One region of the Pseudoalteromonas shioyasakiensis genome, then DNA from elsewhere that is predicted to be linked to it. Evidence: predicted binding sites of a transcription regulator. Region 1 holds the regulator's gene; the other holds the start of a gene.
What was found. Region 1 encodes FliA, which starts transcription of late flagellar genes. Its sites were predicted from a motif close to CTAAAGNTNNNNNNNNNNNNGCCGATA; they were not measured.

Region 1 (14,077 bases):
AGAGCCTGTAAAATTTCTTCACTGGCCATGTTATTGCCGCGCGCAAAGATATCATACACGCTAACTTCTAAGTCTTCTGAATCTATACCAAAATAATAAGTCAATGATGCGTGCGGATCGGTGTCAATAAGTAACACGCGTTTTCCTTGTAAAGCGAGAATACCAGCAAGGCTAACGGCTGTGGTGGTTTTCCCTACCCCACCTTTTTGATTCGCTACGGTCCAAACTTTCACATCACACCTTATTATTGTTCATTGCGCGTGGTAATCCTAATGCCACCATGTGGTAATTGAATCACTTTAATGCTGTTGTCATCGCTTGGCAACTCAATTTCTGTCGTCTGTTGCGGTTGGTTTTGTGACTCTTGTTCAGTATTTTCTGGCTCTTTTGGCGGTAAACCATATTTAGACAATGCAACAACCACTTTGCGGTTTTCTGCGCGGCCTTGCTCAGTGTCATTACTTGCGAAGGGCGAATACTGACCGTAACCTTCAATAGCCATACGCGCAGGGTTAATGCCTAAACTCTCAAGCTCAACCAGTACGGATGTAGCCCGCGCTACAGATAGCTCCCAATTTGAGCGAAACATCTCATTACGAATACCTTCGTTATCGGTATAACCACGCACGCGAATGTAGTTATCAACCGGCGCGATAATATCTTTCACTAAACCAACAACTTGCTTGGCACGCTGCTGTGCAACAGCACTGCCCGATGAAAATAACATACCTGAACTTAATTCGATGATAAGCCAATCTTGGTGAAGCTCTAAACTCGCTTCGCCATCACGAATTTCATCAATAAGCGCAGACTGTAATTTAGTAAGTAAGCTGTCGAGAGGCTTGCCGAGATGTTTTTTCTCAATATTGCTGGTTTCGCTTTGTCCATCGAGTAATTCAGGACCCTGCTCATCTTTACGAATGCTCTCACCGTATAGAATGTCGTTCTCAGGACTAACTCTGTCAGTTAATATGCCTGTGCCGTTAACCCCAGTGCCAACCTGTTGTTGCTGACGAGCTGATTTTTCGAACACCTGCTCCAGTGAGTCTGAGAGAATCTGAAAGTCTTCATTTTTACTAATTGCGATAGCATACATGACCACAAAAAAAGCAAACATGATGGTCATGTAATCGGCATAAGAGACAAGCCAGCGTTCAGTATGTTGGTTTTTTGACGTGTTATGACGCAGACGACGGCGCATCATAATAAATTACTCGTCAACTAAGCTTGGGCGCTCTACACGGTACGCCTCAAGTTTTAGTTCGATATTTAGTGGGCTTTCACCTTGCGAAATAGCAATAATGCCTTCAGCAAGTAGTTCATGATACAGCATTTTTTGCTCAACTTGTTGCTTAAGTTTATTCGCCATCGGCAAGAATAATAAGTTAGCTAAACCAACACCGTAAATAGTAGCGATAAACGCAGTAGCCACACCGGCACCCAGTTTTTCAGGATCGGTGATAAATTGCATAGCCTGAATCAAACCGAGTACCGCACCTAGAATACCAATTGTAGGGCTATAACCGCCCATGGCTTCGTAAACTCGGCTTACCTCAAGTAAGCGCTCGCGCTCAAGCATTAAATCAATTTCAAGGGTATCTCTAAGCTTTTGCTCATCAACCCCATCAACAAGTAGACTCAAGCCTTTTGCCGCATACGGGTCTGAATGCGACAGCGCATCAGACTCAAGGGCTAAGTATCCTTCTTGGCGTGCTTTGTGTGACCAACGCTTTACTTGTTCAATGGCTGCATCAATATCGTGATACGGCGGAAAGAACACCCAATGACTGATCTTCAGTGTTTTAGTAAAAACACTTGCAGGGGTTTGAAGCATCACAGCCCCAAGCGTACCACCGAGTACGATGATAAGCGCAGGACCATTAAACAGTGCAGAAACAACCCCGCCCTCTAATGCATAACCAAAGGCGATGGCACTTATCGCGACAATTAAGCCAAGAAAAGATAGCTTATCCACAGCCAGTCTCACGCGTTAGGCGAGCTGCAACATCAGTGAGTGCTAAGCTCTCGCTCGCTAGCCCCGCATTTGCAACAGCTTGTGGCATACCATACACCACACTGGTTTTTTCATCTTGCGCCCAAATAGTAGCACCGACTTGCTTAAGCATACGCGCACCATCACGGCCATCTGCGCCCATGCCCGTTAAAACTACAGCTAGCACATCACCACCAAAGGTTTTTGCAGCACTAGCAAAGGTGACATCAACGCTCGGTTTGTAAGTAATACGCGGACTGTCGTCTTCAAACACACGCAGTGTGCGAGAGCCGCCTCGTCCTTCTATTAGCATTTGTTGACCACCTGGCGCTAAATAAGCGGTACCAGGCACTAAACGGTCACCATTTTGCGCTTCTTTCACATTGATTCTGCATAAGCCATTAAGGCGTGCAGCAAAAGCAGGTGTAAACGCAGCTGGCATATGCTGAATAAGCAAAATAGGATGCGGAAAGTTAGCTGGCAGCTGAGTTAAAATTGTTTGTAGCGCTACAGGCCCACCGGTTGATGTGCCAATAGCAACTAACTGATATTGCTTGCCCGAAGCGCGAATGTTACTCGTACTCGAAGACGATGCGGCAGGCGAACTAGCAGGAGCTGGACGGCTAAAGCTGCGATCAGGTTGAACAATACCGCTACTCGTATTTGCAGTGCTACTGCTCCTTGGTGCAGGAGCCGGAGTTGGTCGCGAAATAGATGCTGGGCGCGAAAAACGAGAAAGGCGACGGCGACCAATTTCTTTTACTTTATTTTGTAAAAGCGCGATTGCATCTTCATTGTTGCGCGCAATGTCTTCGAACTTTTTCGGTAAAAAATCTAGCGCCCCAGCATCAAGTGCATCTAGGGTTGCAGTTGCACCATCACGGGTGAGTGATGAGAACATTAAAATAGGAGTTGGTATTGCTGCCATTATTTCTTTCACGGCACTAATGCCATCAAGAACCGGCATTTCAACATCCATAGTAATTACATCAGGTTTTAATTCACGGGCTTTATCTACCGCTTCACGACCGTTTACGGCAAAACCAATCACTTGAATATTGCTGTCTTGCTCTAAAATTTCGCTGACACGGCGACGAAAAAAGCTTGAATCATCAACAACTAATACTTTGACTGCCATTGGCACTCTCTTGTTTTATATCATTCAAAGTGCAGCTAAATGCTACACTTTATTATTTATTATTAGCCAACGTAGTGTTTAAGCATGCTAGGCACATCGAGGATCAGTGCAATCCCACCATCAGAAGTAATTGTCGCACCTGCCATACCTGGTGTGCCTTGTAATAAGGCATCTAAAGGTTTAATAACAACTTCCTCTTGACCTATTAACGAGTCAACTACAAAGCCCACTTGCTTAGTACCTATTTGTACAATAACCACGTGACCTTCTGCTTTACGCTCTTGGCGGTTAGCACCTTTTACTAACCAATGTTGTAAATAGAAAAGCGGGATCGCTTTTTCACGTACAATAATTGTCAGTTGGCCATCAACTACGTTAGTTTTAGTTAAATCAAGGTGGAAAATTTCGCTAACACCAGCAAGTGGTAATGCGAAGGTTTGCTCACCCACAACAACCATTAAGGTCGGTAAGATAGCAAGTGTTAATGGCACCTTGATTTCAAGTGCAGTACCTACACCCAGCTCAGACTGAATATTAACCGAGCCATTTAACTGAGTGATTTTAGTTTTAACAACATCCATGCCGACACCACGGCCTGAGATGTCAGAGATTTCTTCTTTGGTTGAGAAACCTGGTGCAAAGATTAAGTTGTACGCTTCGGTATCCGACAAGCGACTTGCTTGGTCGTGATCAATCACACCTTTGCTAATTGCGATTTTTTTCAGTTTCTCAGCATCCATACCTGCACCATCATCACGAATGGTTAGTAGGATGTGATCACCTTCTTGTGATGCCGAAAGCGTTACGGTACCTGTACGTGGTTTACCTGCGGCTTCACGCACGTCTGGCATTTCAATACCATGGTCAACAGAGTTACGCACTAAGTGCACCAATGGATCAGCAAGTGCTTCAACAAGGTTTTTATCTAAATCGGTTTCTTCACCAACTAGCTGCAGGTTAATATCTTTTTTCAAGCTACGGGCTAAGTCACGAACAACCCGTGGGAAACGGCCAAATACTTTCTTAATTGGCTGCATCCGGGTTTTCATCACCGCGCCTTGCAAGTCTGCGGTTACCACATCTAGGTTAGAGATGGCTTTACCCATTGACTCGCTATTGCTGTTATTAGCAAGGCTCACTAAGCGGTTTCGGACCAATACCAGCTCACCCACCATATTCATGATTTCATCGAGACGTTTAGTATCAACACGTACCGTTGTTTCTGCCTGTGGTGGTGGCGCTTTTTTCGGTGCAGCAGAAGCAGCAGGCGATTTTTCTGGTGCTTTTGCAGGTGCTGGAGCCGGTTTAGGCGCTGCGGCAGCAGGTTTAGGCGCAGGTGCCGGTTTTGATACTGCAGGCTGTGCTGGTTTTGCAGGTTCTGCTTTTGGTGGTTCAGGCGCTTTTTCTGGCGCAGTCGTTTCTAAAGACTGAGGAGCAGTACCTTTACCATGTAATTCATCAAGCAGTGCTTCAAACTCGTCATCGCTAATTTCATCGTCTGAGTCATTGCTTGAAGGTTCTGCTGCAGACGCCTGAGGAGCAGCCTGTGCAGGCTTTGTAGCTTCAGACTGAGCAGGAGTATCTTGTTTTACTTCACCAAAGTTACCAACGCCATGCAGTTCGTCTAATAAGCTGTCAAATTCATCATCGGTAATATCGTCACTGTCATTGCTTACAGTATCTGCAGCAGGTGCTGCTGGGCCTTGGCCTTTACCATGAAGTTCATCTAGTAGGCTTTCAAATTCGTCTTCGGTGATTTCGTCAATATTTTGTGACTCAGCGTTGCTATCTGCAAGACCGCCGCCATCAAATAACATATCAAACGCAAATGGGTCATCTTCATCGATGTTGTCTGTTGTTGTTTCTGCTGTGACTTCAGGCGTATCAACAACTGGCTCTTCAACTGCGGGTTCTTCAGGTGCAACTGCAACAACGTCTGCTACAGATAAATCTTCACCTGCAAGCTCTTCTGCAGTCGGTGGCTGACTTAATTTATGAAGGACTTCTAATAGGGCTGGGTCTGCAGGCTCTGGCTGTTCGCGATTTTGAATCGTAGCGAACATTTCGTTGATAGTGTCGAGAGCCTGTAAAATTACGTCCATTAGTTCTGGTGTTACACTGCGCAGACCTTGGCGTAATAAATCGAAAACATTCTCTGCACCATGACACGCATCTACAAGTTCAGTCATACTTAAGAAGCCTGCACCACCTTTAACAGTATGGAAGCCTCTAAAAATGGCGTTTAATAGATCTTTGTCTTCTGGGTTGTTTTCAAGCTCGACTAATTGCTCTGACAAAAGCTCTAAGATTTCTCCTGCTTCAACAAGGAAATCCTGTAATATATCTTCATCGACTTCAAAGCTCATGCAGCTACTCTCCTCTTAGAAGCCCAGGCTTGATAATAGATCATCGACTTCATCTTGTCCTGAGACAACATCATCGCGAGACTCTTTATCAATAATTGGCCCTTCAGGACCTGCTAGTGTGTCACTTGTTGCAGGTGCTTTTTCTATGGCCTGTTTTTCTTGTTGTTGATGACCATCTTCTTGACTGCCAAACACAGTTAAGAGATTAATTAAACTGTCTTCTACCTCTCGCACCAACTCAATAACACGGCGAATAACTTGTCCGGTTAAATCCTGATAATCCTGCGCCATCAGCACATTAGTCATCAAACCTTGGAGCTCATCGGTTTTGGTATGCGAGTTATTCATGAACTTATCTAAGCTATGACATAACGATTTAAATTCACCGAGTTCAATTTCTCGGTTCATTAAACGATCCCACGTAGGTTTGATTGCGGCAATTTCATCAGCAAGTTGTTGCGCTATTGGTAAACTTGCTTCAACCGCATCCATGGTTTTATTGGCGGCGCTTTCTGTCATTTCCATAACATAATTTAAGCGCTGCTTAGCGTCTGGGATCGCTTCGGTAGTTAAATCAGTGAGACGAGTATCTAGGTCAAAGTTTTTTAATGCTTCATGAAGCTGACGCGTCAATTTGCCGACTTCAGCAAACAACTCTGATTGTTCTTTTGATGCAGCGTCAAGAATGAGCTTATCCGCTTTTTCTTGTTCACCATTTTCAAGATACTCAACAAGTTGACGAGCTTGCTCTAAACTTATTTGAGGCGCAGCAAGTGCTGACATAAGCCTCTCCCCTTAGATTAACCTAGACGTTCAAACACTTTTTCCAATTTGGTTTTAAGTGTCGCAGCAGTGAATGGTTTAACGATATAGCCATTTACACCTGCTTGAGCAGCAGCAACAATTTGTTCTTTTTTCGCTTCAGCTGTCACCATTAAAACAGGAATATGCTTAAGGCTATCATCAGCACGAATTGCACGTAACAAATCAATACCTTGCATACCAGGCATGTTCCAATCTGTTACAACAAAATCAAATTCTTGATTTTGTAGCATTGGCAATGCTGTTGAACCGTCGTCAGCTTCCTGCACATTGGTAAAACCTAAATCCCTTAATAGATTTTTAATGATACGTCTCATTGTAGAAAAATCATCAACAACAAGAATTTTCATGTTTTTATCCAAAACATCCTCCGGTGAGGTTTGAACCTTTATTTACTTACTACTAATTAATCCAGTCATTGATTTTTGCTTTGAGCTTAATCATCGCCTGACCATGTATTTGACTCACACGCGACTCGCTAACATCGAGTATGTGTCCTATTTCTTTTAAGTTCATTTCGTCGTTGTAGTACAAAGACAAAACGAGAGCATCTCTTTCTGGTAACGATTGGATAGCCGTTAATAGAGACTGGTTAAACCGCTCATTTTTAACGTTATTAAACGGTTTGTCTAGTCCTAAATCCTGACCTACTGGTGTGATAACGTCTTCATCTACACCTAAATCTTCAATACCTAATACTTTACTCGAATTTACATCATGTAGAATATGATGGTACTCATCTAGCGTAATATCAAGTTTTTCAGCGACTTCAGTATCTTTGGGCTCACGATTTAAAGAGCTTTCTAATTCGGAAATGGTTTCAGCCACAAGGCGGGCATTTCGGTGAACAGAGCGTGGCGCCCAGTCACCTCTACGAATTTCGTCTAACATCGCACCACGAATACGAATTCCAGCGAAGGTTTCGAAACTAGCACCTTTGCTAGCATCAAAGTTTTTTGACGCTTCAATTAGGCCTATCATGCCTGATTGAATTAAATCATCGAGTTGCACACTGGCAGGTAAACGAGCAATTAGATGGCATGCCACTTTTTTGACTAAAGAGGCATGTTTTTCGACAATCGCATTTAAATTCTGTGCTGATTGATATCCCATCGCTTTATTCACCGATGTTGTCATAGTTAGCCGTTTACTAGTTTTTCAATAAAAAATTCTAAATGGCCAGACGGTTGATTAGGGATCGGCCACTTAACTGCTTTTGTTGCTAATGTTTTAAACGCCACCGCTGCCGGAGAGTTCGGGAATAATTCAACAATCACCTTTTGACGTCGCGTAGATTTACGCATGTTCTCGTCATAAGGAATGGTTGCTACCAACTCCATTGAAACATCTAAAAAACGATCCGTTACTTTTGAAAGTTTAGCAAATAATTCTTGCCCTTCACGCAAACTGCGCACCATATTGGCAACAATTTTAAATTTATATACGCCATGCTCACGGCTAAGCACTTTAATAAGTGCGTAAGCATCAGTAATTGAGGTAGGTTCATCGCATACAACCACAACAACGTCTTGGGCTGCACGAGAAAAGCTTAATACCATGTCAGAAATACCTGCGGCGGTATCAACAATTAATATATCAAACTCGGTGTTTAACTCGCTAAAAGCGCGAATAAGGCCTGCATGCTCAGATGGCGTTAATTCAACCATACTTTGTGAACCAGACGTCGCTGGTACAATTTTGATGCCCGCAGGGCCTTCAACAAGAATTTCGTCAAGCTCACACTCGCCTGACAAAACATGAGATAAATTACGTTCAACACGAAGGCCAAGCATTACGTCACAGTTTGCCAAACCTAAATCGGCATCTAATACTAATACACGATTTCCTTGCTGACCTAATGCGATTGCGGTATTGAGTGAAACGTTGGTTTTACCCACTCCACCTTTACCGCCAGTAACAGCGATAACTTTAACGCCACTATTATTATTTTGATTCATTTTGCGCAGGCCGCTTGCTTGATCTAATACTGTGTTAATCATACATCCCTACTGTGTTCGACGCTACTGCTTGACGTCTTGAATGTTGTGCTTTTGCTCGTTTTAAATACAATTGTTCAGCTTTTTTCACTAGTTTTTCAGCATTCGCTACGCGAATATCCTCAGGAACGCGCTGACCGTTAGTAAGATACCCTATTGGCAGGCGATTTTGAATCGCTATGCTAATAATCTCACCTAAACTTAAAGATTCATCCAATTTAGTGAAGATACAGCCACTTAGGTGAACCTTTTTAAAGTGTCTTACGGTTTCTTGCAACACATTTATCTGTGCTGTAGCACTTAATACTAAATAACTACGAATATCAACACGCTGATTACGCATTAGGGTATTTAACTGCTCAGTTAAACGTAAATCACGTTGGCTCATACCCGCTGTGTCTATTAATACTAGACGCTTATTACGTAAATGGTATAACACTTCAGCTAATTCATTCGCATCTTTTACCTGCTTAACACCACAGCCAATAATACGACCATAAGTAGCCAATTGTTCGTAGGCACCAATTCTGTAGGTATCAGTGGTGATCAACGCCACTTTATCAGCACCATATTTTTGTGCACCCAGTGCAGCTAATTTTGCAACTGTGGTTGTTTTACCAACGCCTGTTGGACCCACTAATGCGAATACACCACCTTGACGCAGGATTTCGTTATTCGTTGTATGCATTTGGTTTTCAACCATTTGCAGAAGTGCTTGCCACGCTTGTTGACGTGATACGTCGTCAGGAATGAAACACGCCATTTGCTCAGCAACATCACGTTCAATGCCCATACCTGCTAAGCGGTCAATCATACATGCACGAGTCGGATCGCGGCGTGCCATATCTTGTTGCATTAGGCCAGATACTTGGTGTTCAAGTAATTGACGAATCGCATTCATTTCTTCGCGCATGGTCGTCATTTCTGATTGATTAGCAGGTGCTGAGTTTTGGTGCTCGGCTAGTGAATCTAAATCATCAAAACCAGAATCTAAGTCGTCATCAAAACCTAAGCTATGTGCTTGAGTTTGTACACGAGGTGCTGCTTGCTGTTGATAACGAGGAGCTTGCTTATATTCAGGCTGTTGCTGCTCAAAGCTTGGCTCTTTTGGTTGATAGTGTTCACTCGTATCAATACCAGATTGACTAAACATTGACGCAAGCTCTGGCGAACGAGGGCGTGGGGCTTGACGCTCAAGTAACGCTTGTAGGCTATCAGCAACTTTCGCTTGCGGCTCAGGTTTAGCACGCATTGGCTCAGGTTTAACAAAGTTATGCTCTGGAGCAGGTGCTGATTGTGCCACGGCTGGTTTAGCTTCGGCTTTCGGGGCTGCTTTGTCGTAATCAACAGCTGCAACGATTTCAACGCCGTTAGCAAGCTTTTTGTTCGACATAATAACCGCATCAACACCTAGTTCATCTTTCACTTCTTTCAGTGCTGTGCGCATATCTTTAGCAAAAAAACGTTTAATTTTCATGGTTCAACCCCTTTACTATCCTATTGTTGGCCTACTGAGCTGACAATCTTAATCTGTCTTTCGTCTGGTACCTCTTGGTAAGACATCACCCTTAAACCTGGGATGGTGTACTTAACGAAGCGAGATAACACAGTTCTTAACATTCCTGACGTTAACAGTATCGAAGGTTCACCGGCCATTTCTTGGTTTTGATGCGCTTCATTCAATGATTGTTGAAGTCGCTCTGCAAGGCTTGGCTCTATTCCGGCACCTTCGTCACCCGCATTCTGAAGTGACTGATGCAACATCTGTTCCAACTCAGGCGCCAAGGTTATGACAGGGATCTCAGAAGACATACCAACAGCGTCTTGAACGATTAGTCTGCGCAGTGAAATTCGCACTGCAGCCGTTAGTAAATCTGGGTCTTGGCTACGTGGGCCATACTCAACAAGGGTTTGAACAATCGAGCGCATATCGCGAATTGCCACCCCTTCATTGAGTAAGTTTTGTAGCACTTTTACGATAGTAGTGAGTGGTAATACGTCAGGAACCAGTCCTTCAACAAGACGTGGATGACTCTTCGCTAACATATCTAGTAAGTTTTGAACTTCTTCATGACCAAGTAGTAAAGCAGCACTGTTAGTAAGTAACTGGCTGATATGAGTTGCAACCACAGTTGCAGAATCAACGACGGTATAGCCAAGTGATTGAGCTTCATCTTTTTGGTCAGGTTTGATCCACACCGCATCTAATCCAAATGCAGGGTCTGTAGTGGCAACCCCTTTGATTGGACCAAATACTTGGCCCGGATTAATCGCTAACTCATCACCATGCTTAAGCTCACCCTCACCGCTCGAAACACCCATCATAGTAATTCTGTAAGCGTTAGGGTCGAGCTCTAAATTATCGCGAATATGCACAGGAGGTACCAAGAAACCAAGTTCCTGAGAAAGCTTCTTACGCACACCTTTAATACGATTTAACAGTTCACCACCTTGAGATTGGTCAACAAGTGGAATTAAGCGATAACCCACTTCTAAACCAATAACATCAACTTGCTGAACATCATCCCAACCCAGTTCTTTTTGTTCTTGTTTGTTGGCAACACCTGTACCTGGTGCACCACCATTTGCTTCTTGCTCTGCTTTTTCGGCTTCTGCTTTGGCTTTTTGTTGTTGTGTGAAATAAGCAAGGTAACCGAGTAATGCACCTAAGCTTAAAAATGCAATATGCGGCATACCTGGTACAAGACCCATGATGATCAAAATACCCGATGCAATATAAAGTGATTTTTCGTTACCTAGCTGTGTCTTAACTTGATCGCCCATATTGTGCGATTCATTTTGACGGGTAACAACGATTGCGGTACCGATTGACAGTAATAGTGAAGGTAGCTGTGCAACTAGACCATCACCAATGGTTAGCAAGGTGTACACTTCCATCGCACGGCTGAACGATAAATCATGTTGGATCATACCAACAAATAAACCACCAACGATATTAATCACGAGAATAACGATACCCGCTATCGCATCGCCTTTTACGAACTTACTTGCACCATCCATTGAACCATAGAAATCGGCTTCACGAGTAACTTCTTCACGACGTTCACGGGCTTGTTCTGCACTGATGAAACCGGCGTTTAAGTCAGCATCAATCGCCATTTGTTTACCTGGCATTGCATCAAGAGTAAAGCGAGCTGATACTTCAGAAATACGGCCAGCACCTTTGGTGATAACCACAAAGTTAATAATGATTAAAATTAGGAAGACCACTAAACCAACTGCATAGTTACCGCCGATAACCACCGAGCCAAAGGCCTCGATAACTTTACCGGCTGCATCTCCACCGTTATGACCTTCTAGCAATACCACACGGGTACTGGCGACATTCAGTGCTAAGCGCATGATGGTTGCAATTAGTAGAACCGCAGGGAACATACCAAATTCAAGTGGTTTCATGGTGTAAACAGTAACTAGTAACACCACCAGTGCTAACGCGATATTAAACGAAAATAGAATATCTAAAAGAAATGGCGGCAGGGGTAAAATCACCATGCCCAGCGCAGCAAGTACCATTAACGGCGTGCCGATACCCTTCGCATACTCTTTTTTATCTCTGTTAAGTTGTTGTAATACCGCTTTAAATTCCATAATTCAACAATTTCAAAAAATTGACACTACACGGAATTTGCAATAACTATTCCAAGTTATAAATTTACTGTTTAGTATTTGTAGGCATCGGGTATTGGGAGCTTTTTATTAAGTGGTACAGGGCGTTTACCGCGCCCTTTTTGGAAGCGTTTTAACTGGAAAACATAAGCCAGCACTTGCGCAACGGCAGTGAATAGCTGATCGGGTATTTGATGGCCAACATCGGTGGTGTGATACAGCGCACGTGTAAGCATGGGTGATTCAACAATTGGCACGTCATTACCCTTGCCTACTTTACGAATTTGCATAGCAAGCTCGTCCACGCCTTTGGCAAGAACAATAGGCGCTCCAGCTTTAGCTGTATCGTATTTTAGTGCTACAGAATAGTGGGTCGGGTTGGTTACGATCACATCGGCATCAGGCACGTCTTGCATCATCCGCCTTTGCGACATTTCACGTTGAGTTCTACGAATACGCGCTTTTATTTGCGGATCACCCTCAGAGTTTTTAAATTCGTCTTTTACCTCTTGTAAGGTCATTTTTAACTCTTTGTGATGTTTATGGCTTTGATAAGGAGCGTCAATAGCAGCAATAATAATTAATGTACAAGTAAGCCCTAGAAACATCCAAGATAGAATTTCGAGTGCATGAATAAAATTGCTAGGTGCGCTCTCTTGGCTTAAATGAAGTATTTCATCAAAGAAGGTATTAATTAAAAACACCGCAAAGCCAGCAACCACTGCAAACTTTAAAATCGATTTTAAAAGCTCTACCCCCGCTTGAGGACCCAGCATACGCTTGATACCTTTAGCCGGCGACATCTTACTTGCTTTTGGTGCTGCTGCTTGCCAACTAAAGTTAAACCCTCCGAGCAGCGTATTACCTACAAAAGCGGCAATAACGATAATAAAAACAAACATCGCCATAGGAAATAACAACGCATCTGCAACTATTCCCCACACTGAAAACATTTTAGTGGTGTCGTAAGTTTCATTTCGATTAAGGCTCAATAAGCGCCCCATCACATTATAAAGACCTTTGCCAATTTCAGGGCCATACAACAACAAAGAAATCGCTGAAAAAATAAGTACAAACATGGTACCTAACTCTTTCGAGCGAGCTACCTGGCCTTTTTTCTTGGCATCTTCTATTTTCTTCCCGGTGGGTTCTTCGGTTTTTTCTTGACCTGAATCTTCAGCCATGGCGTGCTCCTAAGGTGTACAACCGACAAGGCTGCACATTAACTCAACCATTTTTAACCACTGAAACTCAAATTGAGTCATGAAGTTACCTAACGTCGCCCATATGATTACAAGACCAGCCACTAAGGTAAACGGAAAACCTATCGAAAAGATATTTAACTGTGGTGCAGCACGGGTCATTACACCGAACGACATGTTAATCACCAGCATAGCTGTCAATGGTGCCAAAGCAAGCACCAAGGCTGTGGTGAACATCCAACCGCCCCAAGTGACGATATCCCAGTAATGGTCAACCGCCCACCAATTGCCATCAATTGGTAGCACTTCAAAGCTATGAATGACCATTTGAATCATCATTAAATGACCATTAAAAACGAAAAATAGTAAGGTAGCCAAGATTAAATAAAACTGACCAACTGCAGGAACATTCATACCATTCGATGGGTCAACAACGGATGCAAAACCAAGACCTGTTTGCATCGCGAGTATTTGCCCAGCAAGAACAAAGGTATTGAGTAATAGAACTGAAGCAAAGCCTATAGCCACACCAATAAGCATTTGCTGAATGACCACGAGAATCATTTCAAACGAAAATAAGTTGTTGAATGTTGCTTGTGGCAGCATAGGTACAGCAACAAAGGTTACAACTACAGCTAAACCAAGTTTAATTCGTGTTGGTACATTCTTCGCACCCAAGCCTGCCATAATCATAATCATGGAGCTAATACGCACCAATGGCAGTAAAAAATCACTAAGCCATTGAATTACCACAGTAAATGGAAACTCCATTTAACCTGCAATCTCCGGTATCGACATCACTAAGCGAGTAAAATAGTCCATAAGCTCTTGTGTGAACCAATGACCGCCTAATATCAATGCACTTATGGTAATTAGCAAACGAGGTAAAAAGCTTAAGGTTTGCTCATTGATAGATGTTGCCGCTTGGAAAA
Region 2 (17,264 bases), 1.5 Mb from region 1:
GAGCATAATGGTTATTTGTTTACGTTATTCCCAAGTGTGGGTGGTCGTATTTTTGAAGTTGATAATTTAGATCAACTCGATGTACTTGGCCGCTTAATTGGGCGAATGCACCAAGTAGCTAAGGCAAAGCCATTTGAACATAGGCCTGTGATCAGCTGCGAAGAATATCTTCAGACAGCCAAAGTTCAGTTACAAGCAAGTAACTTGATGCCAATGGCATTAGAGAACGCCTTTTATACTATTTTAGATTTGGTGATTAAAGAAACCACTGCGCAGTATAAAAATGTTGAAACCATCCGCCTGCACGGCGATTGCCATGCCGGTAATATATTGTGGTCTGGTGATGCGTTAATGTTTGTTGATTTAGACGACAGCCGACAAGGGCCTGCAATTCAAGATCTTTGGATGATGCTCAGTGGCGATCGCAACAACCAACTGTTACAGTTAGACACCTTAGTGGCTGCTTATGAAGAATTTTGCGACTTTGATCACAGCCAGTTAAAGTTAATTGAACCACTCAGAGCGATGCGAATGGTGCATTATATGGGGTGGTTGGCAAAAAGGTGGGATGATCCTGCGTTCCCACGGAACTTTTCATGGTTTGCTGAAGACAAATACTGGGAGCAGCAAATACTAGCGCTAAAAGAACAGCTTGCAGCGCTACAGGAAGCACCATTAAAATTATTACCATAAATTTTTAAAGTTAAGAAAGACGAGAGAACAATGTTTAAAAAATTAAAGTTAAGTCTACTCATTTTATGTTTACCTTTTGCGGCCCTTGCTGCTGATTTTGAAGCTGGTAATCAATACGAAGTATTAAAAGTTGAGAAAAGTGCAACGCCTCAAGTAACCGAGTTCTTTTCGTTTTATTGTCCACACTGCTTTCAGTTTGAACCGGTCGCAAAAGCATTAACGGCAAGTCTTCCTAAAGGGACTGAGTTTGTAAAAAGCCATGTTAACTTTTTAGGTGGTGTATCTAAGCAAACTCAAAGTAACTTAAGTTATGCTTACTTAATTGCTAAGCAACATGGCAAAGGTGAGCAAGTTGCTGATCAAATTTTTAATAGCATCCATAGACAACGCGCTTTACTAAAAGATATGAAAGACGTGAAAGCATTACTTGCGACTAATGGTATCAGTAACGATGTGTTTGATGCTGAAATTGCAAGCATGCCAGTGATTAGTGCTGAAAAAGCGATGCAAGATAAGCAGCAAAAATATACAGAGATGGGTGCCCTTACTGGTGTACCAACTTTTATCGTCAATGATAAATATAAAATCAATTTAAACACCATCAAGAGCCAGCAGATGCTTGATGAGTTAGTCGAATTTTTATTAAAACAATAATTTTGGAGTAAGAAGTAATGATCAAGTTAGTAAAAGCTGTATTAATGGCTGCCACGCTAGGTTTAGCGGCAAATGCCTCAGCAGCGCAATATGAAGAAGGTAAGCATTATGAAACGATTGATGCGCGCGCTTCTAAAAAGCCAGAAGTAAAAGAGTTCTTCTCATTCTATTGCCCGCACTGTAATACATTTGAGCCTATCGTTGCTGATCTTAAAACGATGCTTAAAGAGGGTGTTACGTTTAAAAAGAGCCACGTAAATTTTGTTGGCCCTCGCGACCCAGAAATCCAAACTGTTTTAGCACAGGGTTATGCAACTGCAACGGTATTACCAAATAGCGATAAGTTAGTTGCAGCAGTGTTTGATCACATTCACACCAAGCGTGCACGTATTAACGAACTTGCAGATATGAAAGACATCTTTGTTTCACAAGGTGTGTCGGCTGAAGATTTTGATAAGTACTACAACAGCTTCTCTGTACGTACTATGGCATCTAAGATGAAACGCGATCAAGAATATTACCAACAAAAAGGTGCTTTAAAAGGCGTTCCAACTTTTATTGTTAATGGTAAATACCGTGTAATCTTAGGTGCGGATTCAGGTATTAGCGATGCGAAGAGCATGGCAGACTTAATTAACTACCTAGCTGATAAATAAGCTTAGTTAGTTGAATTTAATAGAAAGCTCCGTTCGCGGAGCTTTTTTGTTGGTAAAGCAAATGCAAAAACTATTAGTTTCAAGCTGTTTGTTAGGAAATCCTGTTCGTTATGACGGGCAATCGCAAAATTTAATCCATCCTGGTTTAGAAACTCTTAAACAGCAAGGAAGGCTCGTTGCATTCTGCCCTGAAGTAGCTGGTGGCTTACCTACACCAAGGCCGCCTGCAGAAATCAAAGCGGGTAGAGTACTTACCAAAGATGCACAAGATGTCACAGTACAGTTTGCTTATGGCGCAGAACAAGCACTTAAGCTTTGCAAAAAGCAGGGCATTCGCTATGCGCTGTTAAAAGAATCAAGCCCGTCATGTGGTCGCAATACTATTTACGATGGTAGTCATTCAGGAAAGAAAATTTCAGGGATGGGATTAACTGCAAAGCTGTTAACCGAAAATAATATAGCAGTATACAGCGAGCAGCAGTTGCCAGCGCTATTTGCTGCGCTGGCAGATTGATTTTATTTACGTTGTAAAAACACACCTGATTCGATGTGGTGGGTGTAAGGGAATTGGTCAAAAATCGCAAAACGTTTTACTTCATGGGTTTTGCATAAGTGATCAAGGTCACGTTCTAAGGTATCTGGGTTACACGAGATATAAATAATATTGTCGTAGTTCGCAACGAGGTCACAAGTTAGCGTGTCCATGCCAGCACGTGGTGGATCCACTAAAATTGTTTGGCAGTTATAGCTTTTCAGGTCTATGCCATCTAAACGAGAGAAAGTACGTTCGCCTTTCATTGCTTGGGTGAACTCTTCACTCGACATACGAATGATATCTAAGTTTTCAACCTTGTTCTGTGCGATATTGTATTGCGCCGAGTAAACCGATGATTTTGAAATCTCAGTGGCTAATACACGGTCGAATGAACCTGCAAGAGCAATCGAGAAGTTACCATTACCGCAATATAACTCTAGTAAGTCATTATTGAGTGGTTGGCAAAGGGCTTGTGCCCACTCTAGCATCTTGATGTTTACTTTCGCATTTGGTTGCGTAAAGCTATTTTCGACTTGCTGATAGATAAGCTCTTTACCGTTTACGTTTAAACGCTCGATAACGTAATCATTACCAATCACTTCTTTTTGCTTACGAGCACGGCCAATAAAATCAATCTTAAACTGTGTGCTCAGTTTTGCTTTAAGTTCTTTAATGGCTTGGAGCCACTGTTCATCTAGTTGTTTGTGATACAACAAGCTAACAAGGATCTCGCCACTTAAGCTTGAAAGGTAATCGATTTGAAACAGCTTACGGCGCAGAACTTCATTGTCTTTTAAGTTTTCGATCATAGCTTGCATCACTTCACCCACTAAAGGTGCTGCAGGGTCAAACTCATCAACGCGGATCTTTTCTTTAGTTTGTTGATCAAACATGATGTGAAACAGGTCTTCACCTTCATGCCAAACACGAAACTCTGCACGTTGGCGGTAATGAATAGGATCAGAGCCGAACACTTCTAATTTTTCGACCCCAAAACGTCGAAACTGTGAGGTGATGCGCTGCTCTTTCTCACTCAATTGTGCATCGTATTGAGTTGTATCAATTTTTATAACCGCCATGGCTGATTACCTTTTATCTCTTAGCTTTATAACGGCGCTATTGTAGGGAGCGCTGAGGATTTGTCTAGTTTTGTTATTTATTTTAGTGTCGTTTTTTTATACAAAAAACTTAAGTTCTGTGGTTTTTGGCCGATAATGAGTTAACCATAACATGGAGTCGGATCATGAAAATTGGCAACCTAGGCTATATGCCTAATACAAATGTGAATAAATACAATGGTAAACAGGCGCTGCAGCAGCCTACCATTCAAAATCGTCAAGATAGTTATCAGCAACGCGGCAGAGAGCTCGCTGCTAAAGTTCTTGATGATAAACTTGCTGAGGCACTAGGTTTACCTAAAGCCGAAGAGAAAAAAGATAAACCGTTGTTCGACTTTGAAGAGATCGTGAAAAACGTACTCGACTTTGTTGGCGGTGCACTTCGTAAAGCAAAAGCTGATGGTGCAGATGATGAAAAACTCAAAGGCATGCTAGGTGATGCACGCAAAGGTGTGCAAATTGGCATCGACGATGCGTATGATGAGCTTAAAGAGTCAGGTATTCTTAACGATGACATCGAAGAGGGTATCGAAAAGTCTAAAGAAGGTATCTTTAAAGGTATTGATGAATTAGAAGAAGACTTGTTCAATCCTAAACCTAATGCGGTTTCAGTAAGCCAAGCTCAATACATCAGCTTAAGCAATAACGCAGAGTACACTTTCACCACCGCTGAAGGTGATGAAGTCAGTATTAGCTTTGCTGATGCATACGAAAGTAAGTCTGCAAGCAGCTATAGCAAAAATGGCGACAACGAAGCCTTTGTCAGTGAGTCTTCGCAATCACGTGACTTATCATTCTCTATGTCAGTCAATGGTGATTTAAATGAGCAAGAGCAACAAGCTATCAATGAATTGATGGAAGACTTACAAAGCGTTAGCGAAACATTTTTCTCTGGTTCATTAGAAGATGCCTTTGAACAAGCTAAAGAGCTGAACTTAGGTAACGAGCAACTAGTCGGCTTTACGATGGATCTGAAACAAACCAAAACAGTAGCAGCTATCAAAGGGTATGAAGAATATAAACCAGCTCCTGAAAAAGAAGTTGCTGAGAAAATAGCGCCATTTAATGACGACTTGAAACAGGCGTTTAATAAAGCGGGTGATATTGGTTTGCAAAATGAACTGGCTGGCATCTTACAATGGTTAAACCAAGATAAAGAAGAAGTCAGTAAGCTGGTGGATTATACCAAAGCAATGTTCGAACAAATGAATAAGCTACGCTCGGCAACAGAAGAAGAGGCTTAGTCCTTTCTTTCTTTTTATAAAGCTGCATGGCAAACTGCTGACCTTTGATGATCCGAGGTAAGTAGTTTGTCAGTTCATATAATGGTGTTTGATTCTGGTATAGGTGGAACAACCGTACTTGAACAGATCCAAGCATTGATCCCAGATGCTGATTATAGTTATTTTATGGACAATGCTTTATTGCCTTATGGCGCCCAAAGTCAGCAAACGATCATAGCCCGCCTTTTTGCGCTACTACAGTTTATCGAAACAGCAAACTTACACGTTGATATTCTAGTTATTGCGTGTAATACCGCCTCTACCTCTGCCTTAGAAACTATTCGTCAGCACACAAATATAGAAGTTGTCGGGGTAGTACCTGCAATAAAGCCTGCTTGCGCTATAAGTAACAGCAAACATATTGGTTTACTGGCAACACCGTCGACGACTAAGAGTTACTACACTGCAAACTTAATTAGTACTCATAGCCAAGGTACTCAAGTCAGCTTATATGGCTCAACGGCGCTGGTGGAAATTGCAGAAACACTATTTCATACGCAGAGACTCAATAAAGCAAAGCTTGAGAAAGTATTGAGTGATTTAGCGATAGCAGAAGATATAGATGTATTGGTACTTGGCTGTACTCACTTCCCATTACTAGCCAGCGCGATTAGCGACTACTATAAACAACAGATCTTCCTTATTGATTCAGGCAAAGCGATTGCTAAACGCATTGAAAGTTTAATTGCTCTACGAGGCTTTAGTTTTACTACAGATAAAAAAAAGCCGCTGCACTATTATGCAACGGCTCCTATTGGTCATTCGCAATTAAGCGTCGAGCTTATTACGCTGACTGATCAGATCCCTCACGAAAGCTGTTAGCCTCGTTCTCTTGTTTTTGTTTTGCTTCACGCACTTTTAAAGTACGTTGTTGGAATTCGCTATCATTTAATTGATTGATTGCTTTATCTGCATCAGCTTCAGCCATTTCAACAAAACCAAAGCCACGACGTTTACCTGTATTTTTATCTTTTAATAAACGTACATTGAAAACTTTGCCTTGTTCTTCGAATAAAGCACGAACAACACCTTCATTAGCACGATAAGGTAGGTTGCCAACATAAAGTGTTTTTGTTTTTACTTCGGCCTCCTCACTTGACGCTGATGAAAGTGCTGCAATAACTAAAGCACCAATTAATAAGCCTGCACCAAATAGCAATGCTGGGTCTAAAGCTAAGCTTGCAAGTGCGAACTTAACAACCACAAAACCTAAAACAGCAAGAATAACGGAGAAAAGAAAAGATTTTTGATCGGGTAATTTCATTTTGATCTACCAATAAACAAGAAATAAACATTAATTTAACATAGTGAACTTGCTATCTTAACGAGTTAAATGAACATAGCAATGAAATTTGCATTAAATTATGAATATTGGCTTAAAAAACAGCCATAATAGCGACCGTTTTTGCTGTTTTCGGTAAATTTAGTTCGCTTTTTGAGCGAACAGTAAAAAGATCGAAAAAAAGTGTTGATCTGTTTTTGGATCTCCCTATAATGCGACCCCACTGACACGGCGGGCAGCAACGAAAGACGCTGAACAACGTAGCAGAGAGTTAAGTGAAACTTCGGTTTCAAATAATCGAAAGAAAGTTTGAAATTAAGTATTGACTCGAAAAATTAAGGATGTATTATACGCATCCCTAGCGACAACGTCGCAACGTTCTTTAACAATATAAAGCAATCATCTGTGTGGGCACTCGTACAGGTTGAGTTCTAACAGCAGATTCTAGTTCGCTAGATGACGCAAACAAATTTAGAGTCTCAATTGAACTGAGTGACCAACGGAAACAAGTTTACTTGTTTCAGCACAGTCAATTCGATATCGAAAGATATCAAAATTCAGAATTCATTGAGCATGTCCTTCGGGACAGAAAAAACTTTTAATTGAAGAGTTTGATCATGGCTCAGATTGAACGCTGGCGGCAGGCCTAACACATGCAAGTCGAGCGGAAACGAAGAGGTGCTTGCACCTCTGGCGTCGAGCGGCGGACGGGTGAGTAATGCTTGGGAATATGCCTTATGGTGGGGGACAACAGTTGGAAACGACTGCTAATACCGCATGATGTCTACGGACCAAAGTGGGGGACCTTCGGGCCTCACGCCATAAGATTAGCCCAAGTGGGATTAGCTAGTTGGTGAGGTAATGGCTCACCAAGGCGACGATCCCTAGCTGGTTTGAGAGGATGATCAGCCACACTGGGACTGAGACACGGCCCAGACTCCTACGGGAGGCAGCAGTGGGGAATATTGCACAATGGGCGCAAGCCTGATGCAGCCATGCCGCGTGTGTGAAGAAGGCCTTCGGGTTGTAAAGCACTTTCAGTAAGGAGGAAAGGTTAAGTGTTAATAGCACTTAGCTGTGACGTTACTTACAGAAGAAGCACCGGCTAACTCCGTGCCAGCAGCCGCGGTAATACGGAGGGTGCGAGCGTTAATCGGAATTACTGGGCGTAAAGCGTACGCAGGCGGTTTGTTAAGCGAGATGTGAAAGCCCCGGGCTCAACCTGGGAACTGCATTTCGAACTGGCAAACTAGAGTGTGATAGAGGGTGGTAGAATTTCAGGTGTAGCGGTGAAATGCGTAGAGATCTGAAGGAATACCGATGGCGAAGGCAGCCACCTGGGTCAACACTGACGCTCATGTACGAAAGCGTGGGGAGCAAACAGGATTAGATACCCTGGTAGTCCACGCCGTAAACGATGTCTACTAGAAGCTCGGCTCTTCGGAGTTGTTTTTCAAAGCTAACGCATTAAGTAGACCGCCTGGGGAGTACGGCCGCAAGGTTAAAACTCAAATGAATTGACGGGGGCCCGCACAAGCGGTGGAGCATGTGGTTTAATTCGATGCAACGCGAAGAACCTTACCTACACTTGACATACAGAGAACTTACCAGAGATGGTTTGGTGCCTTCGGGAACTCTGATACAGGTGCTGCATGGCTGTCGTCAGCTCGTGTTGTGAGATGTTGGGTTAAGTCCCGCAACGAGCGCAACCCCTATCCTTAGTTGCCAGCGATTCGGTCGGGAACTCTAAGGAGACTGCCGGTGATAAACCGGAGGAAGGTGGGGACGACGTCAAGTCATCATGGCCCTTACGTGTAGGGCTACACACGTGCTACAATGGCGCATACAGAGTGCTGCGAACCTGCGAGGGTAAGCGAATCACTTAAAGTGCGTCGTAGTCCGGATTGGAGTCTGCAACTCGACTCCATGAAGTCGGAATCGCTAGTAATCGCATATCAGAATGATGCGGTGAATACGTTCCCGGGCCTTGTACACACCGCCCGTCACACCATGGGAGTGGGTTGCTCCAGAAGTGGATAGTCTAACCTTCGGGAGGACGTTCACCACGGAGTGATTCATGACTGGGGTGAAGTCGTAACAAGGTAGCCCTAGGGGAACCTGGGGCTGGATCACCTCCTTATACGATTTAGAACTTATTTGTTCGTAGTGTCCACACAGATGATTGTTAATTGTAAAGAGAACAACACTTATTGTTTGGGTCTGTAGCTCAGTTGGTTAGAGCGCACCCCTGATAAGGGTGAGGTCGGTAGTTCAAATCTACTCAGACCCACCACTTTGCTCCCATACTTCGTTATGGCACGCCTCGTTTAGTGGACTAAACGTCGTTGTACCATGCATTGTCTGGAAACAAAGTCGGTTACAAACAATAAGTACCAGCATATGTGGGGCTATAGCTCAGCTGGGAGAGCGCCTGCCTTGCACGCAGGAGGTCAGCAGTTCGATCCTGCTTAGCTCCACCACTTTTACTCCTTAAAAATAAACATTCTTAATCAGGTAATAAACTGCTTGAGAATAGAGTGTGTTTAATTTTGAGAAGTTTATTCTCTTGCTCTTTAAAAATTTGGAAAGCTGATATTAAAATTCTTATAGATAACATTGTTATTTATAAAGAGTTTTCAAAAGTAAAAATATGCCATTAATCGAAAGATTAATTGGTATCTACTTTAGTATTCTCATCATTATTTGATGAATTAACTTCTGGCGAAGTTAACAGCTGTCACTAACAAAGACCCGTTTGGGTTGTATGGTTAAGTGACTAAGCGTACACGGTGGATGCCTTGGCAGTTGGAGGCGATGAAGGACGTATTAACTTGCGATAAGCCTAGTCAAGCTAGTAAAAAGCGCTTGAGACTAGGATTTCCGAATGGGGAAACCCACCTGCTTGCAGGTATCTTGCACTGAATACATAGGTGTAAGAGGCGAACGCGGAGAACTGAAACATCTAAGTACCCGTAGGAACAGAAATCAACCGAGATTCCGGAAGTAGCGGCGAGCGAAACCGGACCAGCCCTTAAGCTTATTATGTGTTAGTGAAACATTCTGGAAAGTTTGACGATACAGGGTGATAGTCCCGTACACGAAAATGCATCTTAAGTGAAATCGAGTAGGTCGGAGCACGTGAAACTTTGACTGAATATAGGTGGACCATCATCTAAGGCTAAATACTCCCAACTGACCGATAGTGAACCAGTACCGTGAGGGAAAGGCGAAAAGAACCCCTGTGAGGGGAGTGAAATAGAACCTGAAACCGTGTACGTACAAGCAGTAGGAGCCCCTCGAGGGTGACTGCGTACCTTTTGTATAATGGGTCAGCGACTTATATTTTGTAGCGAGGTTAACCGATTAGGGTAGCCGTAGGGAAACCGAGTCTTAACTGGGCGTATAGTTGCAAGGTATAGACCCGAAACCCGGTGATCTAGCCATGGGCAGGTTGAAGGTTGAGTAACATCAACTGGAGGACCGAACCCACTAACGTTGAAAAGTTAGGGGATGACCTGTGGCTAGGAGTGAAAGGCTAATCAAACCGGGAGATAGCTGGTTCTCCCCGAAATCTATTTAGGTAGAGCCTCGGACGAATACTTACGGGGGTAGAGCACTGTTAAGGCTAGGGGGTCATCCCGACTTACCAACCCTTTGCAAACTCCGAATACCGTAAAGTACTATCCGGGAGACACACGGCGGGTGCTAACGTCCGTCGTGAAGAGGGAAACAACCCAGACCGCCAGCTAAGGTCCCAAAGTCATAGTTAAGTGGGAAACGATGTGGAAAGGCCCAGACAGCCAGGAGGTTGGCTTAGAAGCAGCCATCCTTTAAAGAAAGCGTAATAGCTCACTGGTCGAGTCGGTCTGCGCGGAAGATGTAACGGGGCTAAACTATGCACCGAAGCTGCGGATTCAAACTTTGTTTGAGTGGTAGGGGAGCGTTCTGTAAGCCGTTGAAGGTGTACCGGGAGGTATGCTGGAGGTATCAGAAGTGCGAATGCTGACATGAGTAACGATAATGCGGGTGAAAAACCCGCACGCCGGAAGACCAAGGGTTCCTATCCCATGTTAATCAGGGTAGGGTAAGTCGACCCCTAAGGCGAGGCCGAAAGGCGTAGTCGATGGGAAACGGGTTAATATTCCCGTACTTGGTATAATTGCGATGGGGGGACGGAGCAGGCTAAACAAGCATGGCGTTGGTTGTCCATGTGAAAGTGAGTAGGTTGAGAGTTTAGGAAAATCCGGACTCTTAAGACTGAGACACGAGACGAGCACCTAAGGGTGTGAAGTTGTTGATGCCATACTTCCAGGAAAAGCCTCTAAGCTTCAGATTATACCGAATCGTACCCCAAACCGACACAGGTGGTCAGGTAGAGAATACTAAGGCGCTTGAGAGAACTCGGGTGAAGGAACTAGGCAAAATCGTACCGTAACTTCGGGAGAAGGTACGCTCCTATCTGTGATGAGACTTGCTCTCTAAGCGGACGGGAGCCGCAGTGACCAGGTGGCTGGGACTGTTTATTAAAAACACAGCACTGTGCAAAATCGCAAGATGACGTATACGGTGTGACACCTGCCCGGTGCCGGAAGGTTAATTGATGGGGTTAGTTTTCGGACGAAGCTCTTGATCGAAGCCCCGGTAAACGGCGGCCGTAACTATAACGGTCCTAAGGTAGCGAAATTCCTTGTCGGGTAAGTTCCGACCTGCACGAATGGTGTAACCATGGCCACGCTGTCTCCACCCGAGACTCAGTGAAATTGAAATCGCAGTGAAGATGCTGTGTACCCGCGGCTAGACGGAAAGACCCCGTGAACCTTTACTACAGCTTGGCACTGAACATTGAACCTACATGTGTAGGATAGGTGGGAGGCTTTGAAGCAGAAACGCTAGTTTTTGTGGAGCCGTCCTTGAAATACCACCCTTGTAGTTTTGATGTTCTAACGTTGGCCCCTAATCGGGGTTACGGACAGTGCCTGGTGGGTAGTTTGACTGGGGCGGTCTCCTCCCAAAGAGTAACGGAGGAGCACGAAGGTTGGCTAAGTACGGTCGGACATCGTACGGTTAGTGTAATGGTAGAAGCCAGCTTAACTGCGAGACAGACACGTCGAGCAGGTACGAAAGTAGGTCATAGTGATCCGGTGGTTCTGAATGGAAGGGCCATCGCTCAACGGATAAAAGGTACTCCGGGGATAACAGGCTGATACCGCCCAAGAGTTCATATCGACGGCGGTGTTTGGCACCTCGATGTCGGCTCATCACATCCTGGGGCTGAAGTCGGTCCCAAGGGTATGGCTGTTCGCCATTTAAAGTGGTACGCGAGCTGGGTTTAGAACGTCGTGAGACAGTTCGGTCCCTATCTGCCGTGGGCGTTTGAGAATTGAGAGGGGTTGCTCCTAGTACGAGAGGACCGGAGTGAACGAACCGCTGGTGTTCGGGTTGTCATGCCAATGGCATTGCCCGGTAGCTACGTTCGGAACTGATAAGCGCTGAAAGCATCTAAGCGCGAAGCAGGCCTCGAGATGAGTTCTCACTAGACTTTTAAAGTCTCTGAAGGGCCGTTGAAGACTACAACGTTGATAGGCAGGATGTGGAAGTGGTGCGAGCCATTAAGCTAACCTGTACTAATTACCCGTGAGGCTTAACCATACAACGCCAAACGCGTTTTATGACAGCGTAACAGACAGAAGTTAAGTTACTAAAGTAGACATTTACTTGATATCAGAATTCCAGATTTTAGTTAATTGCCAAGGCGATTAACGAACCAAATTTGCTTGGTGACAATAGCGTTTTGGACCCACCTGACCCCATGCCGAACTCAGTAGTGAAACGAAACAGCGCCGATGATAGTGTGGCATTTGCCATGTGAAAGTAGGTCATCGCCAGGCTCCAAATAAGAGAAAGCCCGATTCGAAAGAGTCGGGCTTTTTTGCGTCTGGAGCTGTTAGCTTTCAGCCGTCAGACGTTAGCTGAACTGTGGGGTTGTTTAGTACAGTAGTCACCCTCAGCAACAAAACCCGTAGGAGGCACTTCAGTGCCGAATCAGACCATAACAAAAACATTCATGGCTAAAGCCATTCCTACGTGATGAGAAGGTTAGACATTAGATATTAGATGTCAGTTTAGCGGTGGGATTGTTTAGTACAGAGAGTCCCTCAGCAACACCCCCGTAGGAGGCACTTCAGTGTCGAATCTAGACCATAACAAAAACACATTCATGGCTAAAGCCATTCCTACGTAATGCGTATCCAGAAGTCAGATATTAGATGTCAGTTTAGCGGTGGGATTGTTTAGTACAGAGAGTCCCTCAGCAAGAATCCCCGTAGGAGGCACTTCAGTGTCGAATCTAGACCATAACAAAAACATTCATGGCTAAAGCCATTCCTACGTGATGAGAAGGTTAGACATTAGATATTAGATGTCAGTTGATCTACAGAGAATGTAGTACAGAGTCACCCACAGCAACAAAACCCCGTAGGAGGCACTTCAGTGCCGAATCTAGACCATAACAAACACATTCATGGCTAAGGCCATTCCTACAAGTACACTTTGCCTAGAACCTAGTGCCTCCGGCAAAGGAAGACGCAGCACCAAACACCTTTACCGTGCGGCTGAACGCTGATCGCTGACGGCTGAAAGCTGATAGCTCTGTGTTGGGTTTCGCTACGCTCTACCCAACCTACGTCAGACCTTAAAACTTTCCCCTTTCTAATTTTACTCTCGCATCTCGGAAACAAAAAAGCCCAGCCGGTTTCCCGGCTGGGCTTCTATATCTAGCAATGATGAGATTACTTAATCATGCTGTAGATAAGCGCAAATACGGCTAGAGAGCCAACTGTTAATACAAACAGTGTGCTTAAGCGGTTTCTGTATTTGTGTAAGCTAGGTACTTTATATACGGCAATCATCGGCATAATGAAAAGGATCATGGCAATGATAGGGCCTGATAGCTGATCCATCATGTCTAAAATACTTGGGTTGATCACTGAGCAAAACCAAATAGCGAAGAACATGATAACAGTGCCAATCTTATCAACGAGCTTAGGGTTCATATGTGCTTGCTTACTGACAAGACCATTGAAGCTTTCACGGGCACCTAAGAAGTGACCTAAGAATGAAGACGTAATCGCGATAAAGGCCACTAATGGTCCCAAAGTAGCAATAAAGGAGTTATCAGTGATATTGGCAAGGAATGACAAGATAGACACGTTATCTGCTTTTGCTTGTACCATTTGCTCAGTAGATAGTGACAGCACACACGAGAAAACAAACAGTAAAACAAACACGATTAATAGTAGGCTGGTACGCTTCAGAATTGCTTCTGACTTCATTTTAGCATTGTTGCCATAGTGTGCACGCTGTACATGGACAAAGCTTGATATTGCTGCTGCATGACTAAATGAGAATACGATGATAGGTATTGATAACCAAAGTGTTTTCATGAAGCCAGAAAACTCAGGCACTGTTACATCTGGCATTTGCCAGCTTGGGATCAAGTAAATCGATAAGAAAAACAAGATGGCGACAAGGGGATAAACAAGGATTGCAAAGGCACGTAACATCAATGCTTCGCCACCAAGCATTAAGCTGATCATACCGCCAACGAGTACACCAGATAAAAGCACGCGAGGTGGTGATTCCATGCCTAATTGATTAATAATAAAGCTATCAACAGTATTGGTTAAGCCAACACCATAAATAAGTAAGATAGGGAAGATAGAGAGAAAATACAGTAAAGAGATTAAGCGCCCGGCGTTAATGCCAAAGTGTTCTTCTACAACATCGGTAAAGTCCGCTTCCGGTTTTTTTGATGATAAAACAAATCGGGCTAAGCCTCTGTGAGCTAAGTAGGTCATCGGAAAGGCAAGGCATGCCATGATAATCAAAGGCCAAAATCCGCCGATACCGATATTAATTGGTAAGAATAAGATCCCTGCACCGACTGCGGTGCCAAATAAACTTAATACCCATTGGGTGTCATGAAGGTTCCATTTTGAGTTACTACTTGTTGTCGATGCATCATACGGCATAGCATCTTGATGTGTGTTCATTAGCACTCCACTATTAGAATAATAATTGTCGCGCAGCATATAGAAAAGCGATTAAGAATGCATGTTTTAGCGTTGTATTTAGATAACTATGCTGTAAGGAGAGACTTACAAAGGAAGAGAACTGAGCTTATTTAGAAAGCCCAGTTGTGGTATTTATTCTGCTGCTGCAAGTGCGCGAGCTTTAATGTCTGCGGCAAATGCTAAACCTTTCTTAAAACGTGTCTCAGCTGCAGTGATTTCACTTTCATCGCCATTAGCAGCTAGCACCCCTTGCGAAAGGGCTTTATAAAGTGCGCTAATTTGTGCCTCGTAGCCGGCTTCAATTGCTTTTTCAACAGTCGTCATGGTTATTCCTTTAATAGTTTGAGAGAGCAAAATACTATAGGAACAAAGGCTTATTGGCTAGGTTAAACTGATTGTAAAGTAAGGAGTATTAAAGGAGCTTGAGTTACGATGATAGGATAGATGCTGGGTTTCGCTACGCTCTACCCAGCCTACGGTATTAAACGGAACTTTTTTAGTTCTGTAATGCCGATACGACAAAATACGGATTCAGATACTCTTCTTTACTGTTATAAAGTAGTGGGCTGCCATCGAGTTTGCTAACCGTTGCGCCTGCTATTTCGGCAATCGCATGACCTGCTCCGGTATCCCACTCACAGGTTGGGCCAAGGCGCGGGTATATATCTGCACTCCCTTCGGCAACCAGACAAAGTTTTAGTGAGCTGCCCTTTGAAACCATTTCTACATCTTCAAACTGTTTTACGAATTCAGCTAAATCAGGAGAAGGGTGTGAACGGCTGCCGACAACACGGATAAGCCCTTTATTTGGCTTACGGGTTACCTTAAGTTCAATGCGCTCATCACCTTTATCTTTAAAGGCACCAATTGCTTCTGCGGCAATATACGACACACCTAATGCCGGTGCATCGACAACAGCTAATACCGGTTTACCTTTTTCAATCAAGGCAATGTTCACGGTGAATTCGCCATTCTTTTTAATGAACTCTTTGGTGCCATCAATTGGGTCTACTAACCAGTAGCGGTGCCAAGTTTGACGAATATCCCAGCTAATATCAGCGCTTTCTTCGCTTAGAATTGGTACATCTGGAGTAAGATGTTGTAAGCCATTCACAATCACTTTGTGAGCTGCTAGGTCGGCGTCGGTCACTGGGCTTTCATCAGCTTTGTACTCAACATTAAAGTCCTTTTCGTAAATCCCCATTATTGCACTACCGGCTTGGCGTGCGAGGAGTAAGATTTCTTCTAGCAGTTCCGTTTGATTCATGACTTAACCTATAATTTGCTGTTGTTTTAAATACGCTACCAGCTCTTGCACCGATTGGTCTAGGGTGTTTTTGCTAGTATCGATTTTAATTTCTGGCGATGTAGGGATTTGATAGTCAGAGTCGATACCAGTGAAGTGCTTAATTTCACCTGCTCGCGCTTTTTTATAAAGCCCTTTAGGGTCGCGTGTTTCACACACGTCGAGTGGTGTATCTAAAAATACCTCAATAAACTCACCATCGTCTACTAAGTTTCTTACCATATCGCGTTCGCTTTGGAATGGCGAAATAAATGCGGTTAATACCACAAGACCGGCATCGACCATTAGCTTTGCAGTTTCACCAACGCGGCGAATATTTTCCACGCGGTCTTCATCTGTAAAGCCAAGATCTTTACACAAGCCATGACGCACATTGTCACCATCGAGTAGATAGGTGTGAACGCCTAATTGATTTAATGCGCTTTCTAGTGCGTTCGCAACTGTGCTTTTGCCTGAACCTGAAAAACCAGTGAACCATAGAATGGCAGGCTTATGCTTTTTTTGCTCACTACGCTGTGATTTGCTAATGGCGTAATTATGCCAAACGATATTTTCATCCATTGTCTTTACTCTCGTTATTGAAATGGGAATACCAGTGGTATAAGTATTAATACTGTAATCGAGTAAATAATCGATAAAGGTAAGCCCATGGCAATGTAATCTTTAAGGCGGTAATTTCCCGCACTGTAAACCATCAAGTTAGTTTGATAACCAAATGGCGAAATGAAGCTAGCCGATGCACCAAATGCGACAGCCATAATAAAAGGCAACGGTGATACATCAAAACCAACGGCGAGTGCATACGCTACCGGAAATGAAAGCGCGGCAGCGGCATTATTGGTAATGAGTTCGGTAAATAAAACCGTCATTAAAAATATTGCGATAAATGCCCCGTAAGGCCCAAAATCACCTAATACGTATAACATGGCTGATGAAATTTCACCGGCAAGGCCTGTGCCTATCATCAGTTTGGCAAGGCCAATAGCACTACCCACTACTGCGAGTAACTCAATCGGAAAACGACGTTTTACTTCACTTAGCTTGATTGTGCCAGTTAGCATTAAGCCGATAAGAAGAACGAGTAGGCCTTTTACTAATGGTACTAGGCCAACAATACTTAAACCTAATACGGCTGCAAAACTTGCTAACACAATATTTGATTGCTTAGGTTTTAAATGGGTTTGTAAATCAAGGCCTGATATATAAACGAACTCACGTTTTAAATTAGGTAGCGAGTAAAACTCTTTGCCAGGCGCAAGGATCAATGAATCACCGGCTTGCAATTGAACTTTACCTAAGCCGCCTTGTAAACGGTCATGGCCGCGGCGAATAGCAATAACGGCTGCATGGAATTGTTCACGAAAGCGAACTTCTTTAATTGTTTTACCAATGTATTTTGAAGAATGGCTGACAACGACTTCAACTAGGTGTTCAACATCTTTTTCATGTTTGTCGTGAACAACTTTTAAGCCATCAAATCGGGTAAGCAGAGGCACTGACTTTATATCACCTACAAAAAGTAATACGTCACCTTCTTTGATAACTTGTTTTGGCGTAACGGCGCATATACGTTTATCACCACGAATAATTTCAGCTAAGAACAAGTCTTTTAATTCACGAAGGCCATTTTCCTCAACACTTTTACCAATGAGTTTTGAGCCGGTT

Region 2: KQP93_RS01740 (DUF5610 domain-containing protein) is a predicted target of FliA. The motif match lies at 3,726-3,752, and genes of this name have one in related genera.

The regions. Positions count from the first base shown of each region.
Region 1 is NZ_CP077770.1:2,711,757-2,725,833, forward strand. Features, by position in the region: gene KQP93_RS12600 (ParA family protein) at 1-233, opposite strand, end outside; gene KQP93_RS12605 (flagellar motor protein MotB) at 245-1,204, opposite strand; gene KQP93_RS12610 (flagellar motor protein) at 1,211-1,975, opposite strand; gene KQP93_RS12615 (protein-glutamate methylesterase/protein-glutamine glutaminase) at 1,968-3,131, opposite strand; gene KQP93_RS12620 (chemotaxis protein CheA) at 3,194-5,497, opposite strand; gene KQP93_RS12625 (protein phosphatase CheZ) at 5,513-6,280, opposite strand; gene cheY (chemotaxis response regulator CheY) at 6,298-6,681, opposite strand; gene KQP93_RS12635 (RNA polymerase sigma factor FliA) at 6,722-7,432, opposite strand; gene KQP93_RS12640 (MinD/ParA family ATP-binding protein) at 7,459-8,319, opposite strand; gene flhF (flagellar biosynthesis protein FlhF) at 8,312-9,793, opposite strand; gene flhA (flagellar biosynthesis protein FlhA) at 9,814-11,925, opposite strand; gene flhB (flagellar biosynthesis protein FlhB) at 11,997-13,127, opposite strand; gene fliR (flagellar biosynthetic protein FliR) at 13,137-13,916, opposite strand; gene fliQ (flagellar biosynthesis protein FliQ) at 13,917-14,077, opposite strand, start outside.
Region 2 is NZ_CP077770.1:350,151-367,414, forward strand. Features, by position in the region: gene KQP93_RS01715 (serine/threonine protein kinase) at 1-693, shown strand, start outside; gene KQP93_RS01720 (thiol:disulfide interchange protein DsbA/DsbL) at 724-1,347, shown strand; gene KQP93_RS01725 (thiol:disulfide interchange protein DsbA/DsbL) at 1,365-2,003, shown strand; gene KQP93_RS01730 (DUF523 domain-containing protein) at 2,065-2,517, shown strand; gene trmA (tRNA (uridine(54)-C5)-methyltransferase TrmA) at 2,520-3,617, opposite strand; gene KQP93_RS01740 (DUF5610 domain-containing protein) at 3,782-4,900, shown strand; gene murI (glutamate racemase) at 4,967-5,761, shown strand; gene KQP93_RS01750 (RNA recognition motif domain-containing protein) at 5,724-6,203, opposite strand; rRNA gene KQP93_RS01755 (16S ribosomal RNA) at 6,821-8,361, shown strand; tRNA gene KQP93_RS01760 (tRNA-Ile) at 8,438-8,514, shown strand; tRNA gene KQP93_RS01765 (tRNA-Ala) at 8,626-8,701, shown strand; rRNA gene KQP93_RS01770 (23S ribosomal RNA) at 8,988-11,870, shown strand; rRNA gene rrf (5S ribosomal RNA) at 11,995-12,109, shown strand; gene KQP93_RS01780 (aromatic amino acid transport family protein) at 13,010-14,272, opposite strand; gene KQP93_RS01785 (hypothetical protein) at 14,426-14,617, opposite strand; gene cysQ (3'(2'),5'-bisphosphate nucleotidase CysQ) at 14,790-15,560, opposite strand; gene cysC (adenylyl-sulfate kinase) at 15,564-16,160, opposite strand; gene KQP93_RS01800 (SLC13 family permease) at 16,175-17,264, opposite strand, start outside.